2 regions of the Amycolatopsis tolypomycina genome follow, and region 2 is predicted to be linked to the other one. Evidence: riboswitches for the same ligand, from Rfam matches in the RefSeq annotation. Region 2 holds a riboswitch; the other holds the start of a gene.
What was found. Region 2 has a riboswitch for cobalamin ahead of metE (5-methyltetrahydropteroyltriglutamate--homocysteine S-methyltransferase). Riboswitches for the same ligand answer to the same signal wherever they lie in the genome.
Positions count from the first base shown of each region.

Region 1: it holds a riboswitch for cobalamin, as region 2 does, so the genes downstream of both, cobN (cobaltochelatase subunit CobN) here and metE (5-methyltetrahydropteroyltriglutamate--homocysteine S-methyltransferase) in region 2, are expected to answer to the same signal.

Region 1 covers NZ_FNSO01000004.1:6,290,904-6,295,311, reverse strand. Annotated here, with positions in the region: gene cobN (cobaltochelatase subunit CobN) at 1-2,553, opposite strand, end outside; cobalamin riboswitch at 2,581-2,721, opposite strand; gene BLW76_RS38420 (NlpC/P60 family protein) at 2,753-3,760, opposite strand; gene BLW76_RS38415 (poly-gamma-glutamate biosynthesis protein PgsC/CapC) at 3,768-4,250, opposite strand; gene pgsB (poly-gamma-glutamate synthase PgsB) at 4,250-4,408, opposite strand, start outside.
Region 2 covers NZ_FNSO01000004.1:5,423,005-5,427,412, reverse strand. Annotated here, with positions in the region: gene BLW76_RS34355 (ABC transporter ATP-binding protein) at 1-272, shown strand, start outside; gene BLW76_RS34350 (peptidoglycan-binding domain-containing protein) at 282-680, shown strand; gene BLW76_RS34345 (VOC family protein) at 758-1,219, opposite strand; cobalamin riboswitch at 1,339-1,561, shown strand; gene metE (5-methyltetrahydropteroyltriglutamate--homocysteine S-methyltransferase) at 1,660-3,909, shown strand; gene BLW76_RS34335 (acyl-CoA thioesterase) at 3,906-4,400, shown strand.

The DNA of each region.
Region 1 (4,408 bases), 870 kb from region 2:
GCCGGACGTCCGCATCGCCGACGTGCCCCACACCGACAGCCCGACCGACCGGGGCCAGTCGCCGGTGTCCTCGCGGTACCGGCGAAGAAGTGAATCGGCGAGGGCCTGCCCGGTTTCCCAGGCGAGCCGGCTCGGGATCGCCTTCGGGTCGACCGTGTAGAAGTTCCGGCCGGTCGGCAGCACGTTGATCAGCCCGCGCAGCGGCGACCCGCTGGGCCCGGCCGGGATGTAGCCGCCGTCGAGCGCGTGCAGCACCGCGTCCAGCTCGGCGGACGTCCCCGCGAGCCGGGGCACGATTTCCTCGGCCGCGAAGGAAAGCACCTTCGCGACCTGCGGGTCCGGGGCGACCGACGCGACCGCCGTCGCGTCCCAGCCCCGCATCTCCATCGTCTGGACGAGCTCGCGGGCCGTCTTCTCGACCGCGTCCACTTCGGACATCGGGGCGTCTTCCTTGAGCCCCAGCGCCGACCGCAGGCCCGGCACCGCGCCCTGCTTGCCGCCCCACATCTGCGACGCCCGCAGCATCGCCAGCACCAGGTTGACGCGCGCTTCGCCGACCGGCGCCGCGCCCAGGACGTGCAGCCCGTCGCGGATCTGGGCGTCCTTGACCTCGCACAGCCAGCCGTCGATGTGCAGCAGGAAGTCGTCGAACTCCGCGTCGTGCGGCCGTTCTTCGACGCCGAGGTCGTGGTCGAGCTTCGCGGCCTGGATCAGCGTCCAGATCTGCTGGCGCACGGCCGGCAGCTTCGCCGGGTCCATCGCCGCGATGTTCGCGTGCTCGTCGAGCAGCTGCTCCAGCCGCGCCATGTCGCCGTAGGACTCCGCGCGCGCCATCGGCGGGATCAGGTGGTCGACGATCGTCGCGTGCGCCCGCCGCTTCGCCTGCGCGCCCTCGCCCGGGTCGTTGATCAGGAACGGGTAGACCAGCGGCAGGTTCCCGAGCACGGCGTCCGGCGCGCACGACGCCGAAAGCCCCGCTGTCTTGCCCGGCAGCCATTCGAGGGACCCGTGCTTGCCCAGGTGGACGACGGCGTGCGCGCCGAACTCCTCTTCCAGCCACCGGTAGGCGGCCAGGTAGTGGTGGCTCGGCGGCAGGTCCGGGTTGTGGTAGATCGCGACCGGGTTCTCGCCGAACCCGCGCGGCGGCTGGATCATGATGATCACGTTGCCGCTCTGCAGGGACGCCAGCACGATGTCGCCGTTGTCGACGTACAGCTCGCCCGGCGCCGGGCCCCAGTGTTCTTCGACGCCCTCACGCAGGTCGGCCGGGAGAGCGTCGAACCACTGCCGGTAGCGCTCGGCGGGGACGCGGATCGGGTTCCCGGCGAGCTGTTCCTCGGTCAGCCACTCCGGGTCCTGGCCACCCGCGGCGATCAGGGCGTGGATCAGGGCGTCGCCGTCGGGCTGGTCGGTGCCGGTCGGGTCGACGCCGGGGAACGCGTCCGGCCCCAGGTCGTAGCCCACCGCGCGCATCCGCCGCAGCAGCTCGATCGCCGACGCGGGCGTGTCCAGCCCGACCGCGTTGCCGACGCGAGAGTGCTTCGTCGGGTACGCGGACAGCATCAGCGCGATGCGACGCTGCGAAGGCGGCGTGTGCCGCAGCCGCGCGTGCGCCAGCGCGATGCGGGCGACGCGGGACGCGCGCTCGGCGTCCGGCACGTACCGGGGGAGGCCGTCTTCGTCGAGCTCCTTGAACGAGAACGGCACCGTGATCAGCCGCCCGTCGAACTCCGGCACGGCCATCTGGTTGCCGGCGTCGAGCGGCGAGAGGCCGTCGTCGTTGGCCGCCCACGTCTCGCGGTCGCTGGTCAGGCACAGCGCCTGCAGGATCGGGACGTCGAGGGCGGCCATCTCGGCGACGTCCCAGGCCTCGTCGTTTCCGCCGGCGCCTGCCTCGGACGGCCGCGTGCCGCCGGCCGCGAGCACGGTGACCAGCAGGGCGTCCACGGAAGCCAGCTCGGCCATCATCTCCGGCTCGCGCGTCCGCAGCGAAGCGCAGTAGATCGGCAACGCGCGCCCGCCCGCGGCCTCGATCTCGTCGGCGAGGGCGTGCACGAACGCCGTGTTCCCGGACAGGTGGTGCGCCCGGTAGTAGAGGATCCCGATGACCGGGCCGTCACCGCGCGAAGGACGTTCGAGCACGCCCCACGCGGGCTGCGCCGCGGGCGGCTCGAAGCCGTCGCCGGTGAGCAGGAGCGTGTCGGAGAGGAACCGGTGCAGCTGGGTCAGGTTCGCCGGGCCGCCCTGCGCGAGGTAGGCGTGGGCCTCCGCGGCGATGCCGATCGGCACGGTCGAGAGCTTCATCAGCTCGGCGTCCGGGGTCTGCTCCCCGCCCAGGACGACGACGTGCGCGCCGGACGCCCGCAGCGTGTCGAGGCCGTCCTGCCACGTCCGCGGGGTGCCGAGGATGCGGACGACCACGATGCGCACGCCGTCGAGCAGGCCCGGCAGCTCGGCGACGTCGATCCGCGACGGGTTCGCCAGCCGGTACGGGCCCTCGGCGGAGCGGGCGCTGAGCAGGTCGGTGTCCGAAGTGGACAGAAGCAGGATCACGAGGTTCCTCCTCGGGGTCCGCGCCCCGGGTAGACGGGCGCGCCGGCCGGAGTTCCTGGCTCCCGGAGAGCAGTCTCTCCGGTGACAGTGGCGGGACCGCCCCGGACTCTCACCGGGTTCCTCCACCTGCCGACGCGTGGGTATCGCACCCACTCTCCGGTGCGGACGCAGGCGGCGTCAAGGTGACGTCGGGCGCGCCTCAGAGCCGCTTGGCCGCGCGGAACGCCTTGGCGTACGTGCCGGACCCGTCGATCAGCGACACCCCGCCGGCGTCGCCGAACGTCGGCCCGTTGGCGACCTTCCGGCTGGACAGCACGCGGTGGTGCCCGTCGCTGTCGATGCCCAGGTAGATGCCGGTGTGCGACACCTGCGGCCCCAGGTTCGGCTCCAGGTTGAAGAACAGCACGTCACCCGGTTGGAGCGTGCTGAAGTCCGTCGCCTGCTTCTTCTCGTCGCGGACGACCTCGGTGCCCGGCCCCAGCTCCGACATCGCCCACGCGCGACGCGGCAGGCCAGAGCCCTTCGTGTTCGTGCCCAGCAGCGGGTAGCCCGACCGGTAGCCGTAGACCATCCGCACGAACCCGGAACAGTCCAGCGACCGCGCCCGGGCCGGCTCCGCCGCCTCGTGGACCCCACCCGGGAAGTCCCAGCCGATGCCCAGGTAGTCGTAGAAATCTGACTTCTCGAGCCGCCCCTCGGCGCTGTCCGGGCCGAAGTTGGCGTCCCCGCCGACCCGCAGCTTCTTCGCGATCTGGTCGGCCGCGCCGTCGGTGTACTGCAGGGCGATGGCCAGGACGTCCGGGTCGGTGTCGCCGACCGCCTTCGGCAGCCAGTCGGTGAACCACTTCTCCTTCTCCGCGCCGGCCTGCCACGGCTGCGGGGCGAGCCGGATCCAGGCCGTCGAGGTGACGCTGACCTTGGTGAACTTCGGCTCGGTGAACGTCCGCGACCGGCCGGTCAGCAGCACCGTGCGGGAGCCGTCGGTGAAGGACGCGAGCTGGGCGCCCGCCGCGTCGCGGACCACCGTCCGGGCCGGCTTGTCGAGCCGCTCGTAGGTGTACCCGCCGGTGACCGCCGCGCCGGTCGGGGCGGCCGACGCCGAGATCGCCGTGATCTCCTGCTCCTGGCCGCGCGCCACGTACAACGCGGCCGCGCCGGACACGCCGATGACCGCGGCCAGCACGCCGATCCGGACCGCCCTGCGCATCGTCACCTCACACCACCGGGACCAGCCCGACCAGCACACCGCTGATCAGGACCGCGTAGCAGGCCAGGCTGACGCCGCCGGTGGCGAGCATCGTGGCCACCGGCTTCTGCCGCACCAGCTGGTAGGCGACCAGGCCGGGCACGACGAACCCGAGGGTCTGGTGCACGAACAGGAGCGGGAAGTCGGCCTGCAGCACGAGCAGCAACGTCGTCTGCAGCACGACCCCGAGCAGCACGACCGCGGCGAACAGCCGCTTGCCGTAGAGGATCACCACGCGCTGCAGCACCTTCGTGCCGCCGAACGTCAGCGCCGTCATCAGCACGATGATCGCCGCGCGGCGGTAGTCCTCCACCATGGTCAGCGCGATCCAGCCCGGCGTGATCATGCCGCCGGGCGACAGGTTCGTCGTCAGGTAGCAGACCAGCGACAGCAGCAGGCCGATGGCCAGGCCGACGGTGGCGACCTCGGGGGCGAGGGACGTGGTGAGCATCAGGCGACCGGTTCCAGTTTGGCGAGTTCCTCGATGAGCAGTTCCCCCTGGCCGTGGATGTTGCCGATGGCGACGAGCGACGCCTGCCGCCCGACGCCGCCGACGATCCCGCGCAGCAGCTCGCGCGGCGACCGCGAGCCGCCGAGGTCGACGACGCG
Region 2 (4,408 bases):
ACCGCAGGGTCTTCTCGTTGTCCGGCGGCGAGCAGCAGCGCGTCGCCGTGGCCCGGCTGTTGCTGAAGCCGTGTGACATCGTCCTGGCCGACGAGCCGACAGGCTCCCTCGACGCCGAGAACCGCGAGGTCATCCTCGACCTGCTGGGGAAACTCAACGAGTCCGGCAAAACCATCATCGTCGCGACGCACGACGACGCCGTGGCCGAACGCTGTTCTCGGGTGGAAGTCCTCTGCACGCGTCGCCCGACGGGAAGAAATCAAAAACAATGAGGAGGATCGATGGCTCGTTTCGGTTTCGGCAAAAAGTGCATCGCAGCGCTGCTCGCGGTCGGCGCCATACTCGCGGGAATGCTGGTCAACGCGGCCCCGGCGAGCGCGGCGGACCCGCAGTGCACGACCTACGTGTCCAACTCGGAAGGCCTTCTTCCGTCGACCAGATCCGGCGTGACGAATTGCTGGATGCTCCGGGGCAACAACAGTGACGGGGTGTGGGCCCTGCAGGTGTCCTTGACCTACTGCTACGGCCTGTACGTCGGCCCGAACGGTCCGGACGGCGATTTCGGGGGCAATACCTACAACGCACTGAAGACCGTCCAGCGTTACCACGGCATCACGGCGGACGGCGGCTACGGGCGGCAAACCCGCAGTGTCATGTACTTCTACCCGAGTTGCACCTGACCCGGTAGCCGGCACGCCGGATTCCCGAAGCCCGGACCAGCCGACACGGCCGTCGGCTGGTCCGGTCGGCGTCGCCGTCAATCCAGGCAGAACTCGTTGCCCTCGGGGTCGGTCATCACGATGAACCCGGCACTGAGCGGGGGTTCGGGCTCGAAGCGGCGCACCCGGGTCGCGCCGAGGGCGAGCAGCCGTTCGCACTCCGCCTCCAGCGCCGCCATCCGCTCCGCGCCCAGCAGGCCCGGGGCGGCCCGGACGTCGAGGTGGACCCGGTTCTTCGTGGTCTTGTCCTCCGGCACCTGCTGGAAGAACAGGCGCGGTCCCCGACCGTCGGGGTCTTCGACGGCGGAGCTGCGGTTGCGCTGGTCCGCCGGCACGCCGACCCGCTCGAGGAACTCGTCCCACGCGGCCAGGGGGTCGGCGCCCTCGGGCAGCTCGACGCCGGGCGGTGCGGGGTGGACGTAGTCCAGCACCTCACGCCAGAAAACCGAAAGGGCTCGCGGGTCGTGGGCGTCGAAAGTGACCTGGACGTGTCGGCTCATCGGGGTTCTCCGTCGGTCGTCGTCGGGCTGACCTTGCCCACCCTGCCACCGGAAGCGGACAGGAGCGGTCCTCGATTCGGCGGAAATGGACCTTCGCGACACGGTGATCACGAACGGCTAAGCTGGCGGACGCCACTGGTTCGCCCGGGCGCGGTGACGCGCGTGGGCGAGGCAACAGGGAACCCGGTGTGAATCCGGGACTGCCCCGCAGCGGTATGTGGGAACGAAAGCCGTCACCACGCGAGTGGTCAAGCACTGGACACGCAGTCCGGGAAGCGACGGCCGGTAGACCTGAGCTCGGCGCCCACGAGTCCGAAGACCTGCCCGTGGTGCGCGCGCCGACGGCGTGCGCGAGTCCGGGCCTCGCGGGATGGGCACGACCGAAACGCGGCTTTCTCGCGTGCTCGGACTCGGTGGAACGAGCTCGCGAGGAGAGAGCTGTGACCGAGATCGGCACCACGGTGCTGGGCTACCCCCGGATCGGCCCGGACCGGGAACTCAAGCGTGCCCTGGAACGCTACTGGGCGCACCGGATCGACCAGGACGAGCTGCTGGAAACCGGCCGTGACCTGCGGGAACGCACCTGGCGCACGCTGGTGGCGGCCGGGCTGGACTCCGTCCCGTCCAACACGTTCTCGCACTACGACCACGTCCTCGACACCGCGGCGCTGTTCGGCGCCCTGCCGGAGAGGTTCACCGGGCCGTCGCCGCTGGACACCTGCTTCGCCGCCGCGCGTGGTGCCCAGGGCGCTCCGGCGCTGGAGATGACGAAGTGGTTCGACACGAACTACCACTACCTCGTCCCGGAGCTCGGCCCGGACACGACCTTCACCCTGGCCGGGACCAAACCGCTCGACGAATACCTGGAGGCGAAAGCGCTCGGCATCGAGACCCGGCCGGTGCTGGTCGGGCCGGTGACGTTCCTGCTGCTGGCGAAGTCCACGACCGCGGGATTCCGCCCGCTGGACCTGCTCGACACCCTGCTGCCGCGGTACGTCGACCTGCTGCGCCGGCTGCGCGCCGCGGGCGCCGGGTGGGTGCAGCTCGACGAGCCCGCGTTCGCCGGGGACCGCACCGAGGCCGAGCTGAACGCCCTGATCCGCGCCTACCACTGGCTCGGCAAGGAGACCGGGCGGCCGAAGATCCTGGTCGCCGGCTACTTCGGCCACCTCGGGCGCGGGCTTGGCGTGCTGGCTCGCGCGCCGATCGAAGCACTGGCCGTCGACCTGGTCAGCGACGAGTCGTTCGTGGACGCCGTCGCGGCCGAACCGGCGTTGCGGGACAAGGAGGTGCTGGCCGGGGTCGTCGACGGCCGGAACGTCTGGCGCACGGACCCGCAGCGCGCGCTCGGCCGGGCCGCGACCCTGCTCGGCGTGGCGAAGTCCGTCAGCGTGTCGACGTCGTGCTCGCTGCTGCACGTGCCCTACGACGTCGAGCGCGAAACCGGGCTGCCGCGGCTGGCGGGCTGGCTCGCCTTCGCCCGGCAGAAGGTCGACGAGGTCGTGCTGCTCGGCCGGGCGCTGCGCGGCGAAGACGTCGACCTTTCCGGTGCGCGGCAGGCGGTCGCGGACCGGGCGGCGGCGACCGAGCTGGCCGACGAACACGTCCGCGCCCGGCTCGCGGCCCTGCGTCCCGACGACGCCGTCCGGCCGCCGCACGCCGAGCGCGCGGAAGCGCAGCAGGCCGCGCTCGGGCTGCCGCCGCTGCCGACCACGACGATCGGGTCGTTCCCGCAGACCACCGAGGTCCGCAAGGCCCGTGCCGCGCACAAGGCGGGCACGCTCGGCGCCGCCGCGTACGAGGCGGCGATGCGCGCGGAGATCGAGCGCGTGGTGCGGCTGCAGGAGGAGCTCGGGCTCGACGTGCTGGTGCACGGCGAACCCGAGCGCAACGACATGGTGCAGTACTTCGCCGAGCGGCTGGCCGGGTTCGCCGCGACCGAGCACGGCTGGGTGCAGTCCTACGGCTCGCGCTGCGTCCGCCCGCCGATCCTCTACGGCGACGTCTCGCGCCCGGCCCCGATGACGGTGCACTGGGCCCGCCACGCCCAGAGCCTGACGCCGAAGCCGGTCAAGGGCATGCTCACCGGCCCGGTGACGATCCTCGCGTGGTCGTTCGTCCGCGACGACCAGCCGCTCGCCGACACGGCCCGGCAGGTCGCGCTCGCCGTCCGCGACGAGGTCCGCGACCTCGAGGCGGCCGGCATCCGGATCATCCAGGTCGACGAACCGGCCCTGCGGGAACTGCTGCCGCTGCGCCGGTCCGGCCACGAGGACTACCTGCGCTGGGCCGTCTCGGCGTTCCGGCTGGCGACCTCGGGCGCCGCCGGGTCCACGCAGATCCACACGCACCTGTGCTACTCCGAGTTCGGCGAGATCCTGCCCGCGATCGACGCCCTGGACGCCGACGTCACCAGCATCGAAGCGGCCCGCTCGAAGATGGAGGTGCTGGCCGGGCTGGCCGGGTTCGGCCGCGGCATCGGGCCGGGCGTGTACGACATCCATTCCCCGCGCGTCCCGGACGCCGGGGAGATCGGCGAACTGCTGCACGCCGCCGCCGGCACGGTGCCCGCGGACCGGTTGTGGGTCAACCCGGACTGCGGGCTGAAGACCCGCGGCTACGCCGAGGTCGAACCGGCGCTGCGGAACCTGGTCGCGGCCGTGCGCGAGGTCCGGGCGGGGCTCGCGTGACGGGGAAGCCGACGTCGGCGTCGCGGCTGACGCTCTCGCAGATCATGGACGACCACGACACGAACCTCATGGGCACGGTGCACGGCGGGGTGCTGATGAAGCTGGTCGATTCGCTGGCCGGGGTCGTCTCGGCCCGGCATTCCGAGGGCGCGTCCGTGACCGCGTCGGTCGACGAGATGGTGTTCCGGGTGCCGGTCCGGGTCGGGGACGTGCTGCACCTGCACGCCCAGGTCAACTGGGCCGGCTCGACGTCGATGGAGATCGGCGTGCGCGCCACCGCCGACCGCTGGGACAGTTCGGTGCCCCCGGTCCACGTGGCCTCGGCCTACCTGGTCCTGGTGGCGGTCGACGACCACGGCCGCCCGCGGCCGGTGCCACCGGTGGTGCCGGAGACCGCGGAGGACCGCCGCCGGTACGCCGAAGCCGGGATCCGCCGCACCCACCGCCTCGCCCGGCGGGCCGCGATCACCGCGTCACGGACGGTCGCCTGAGGTCCCTT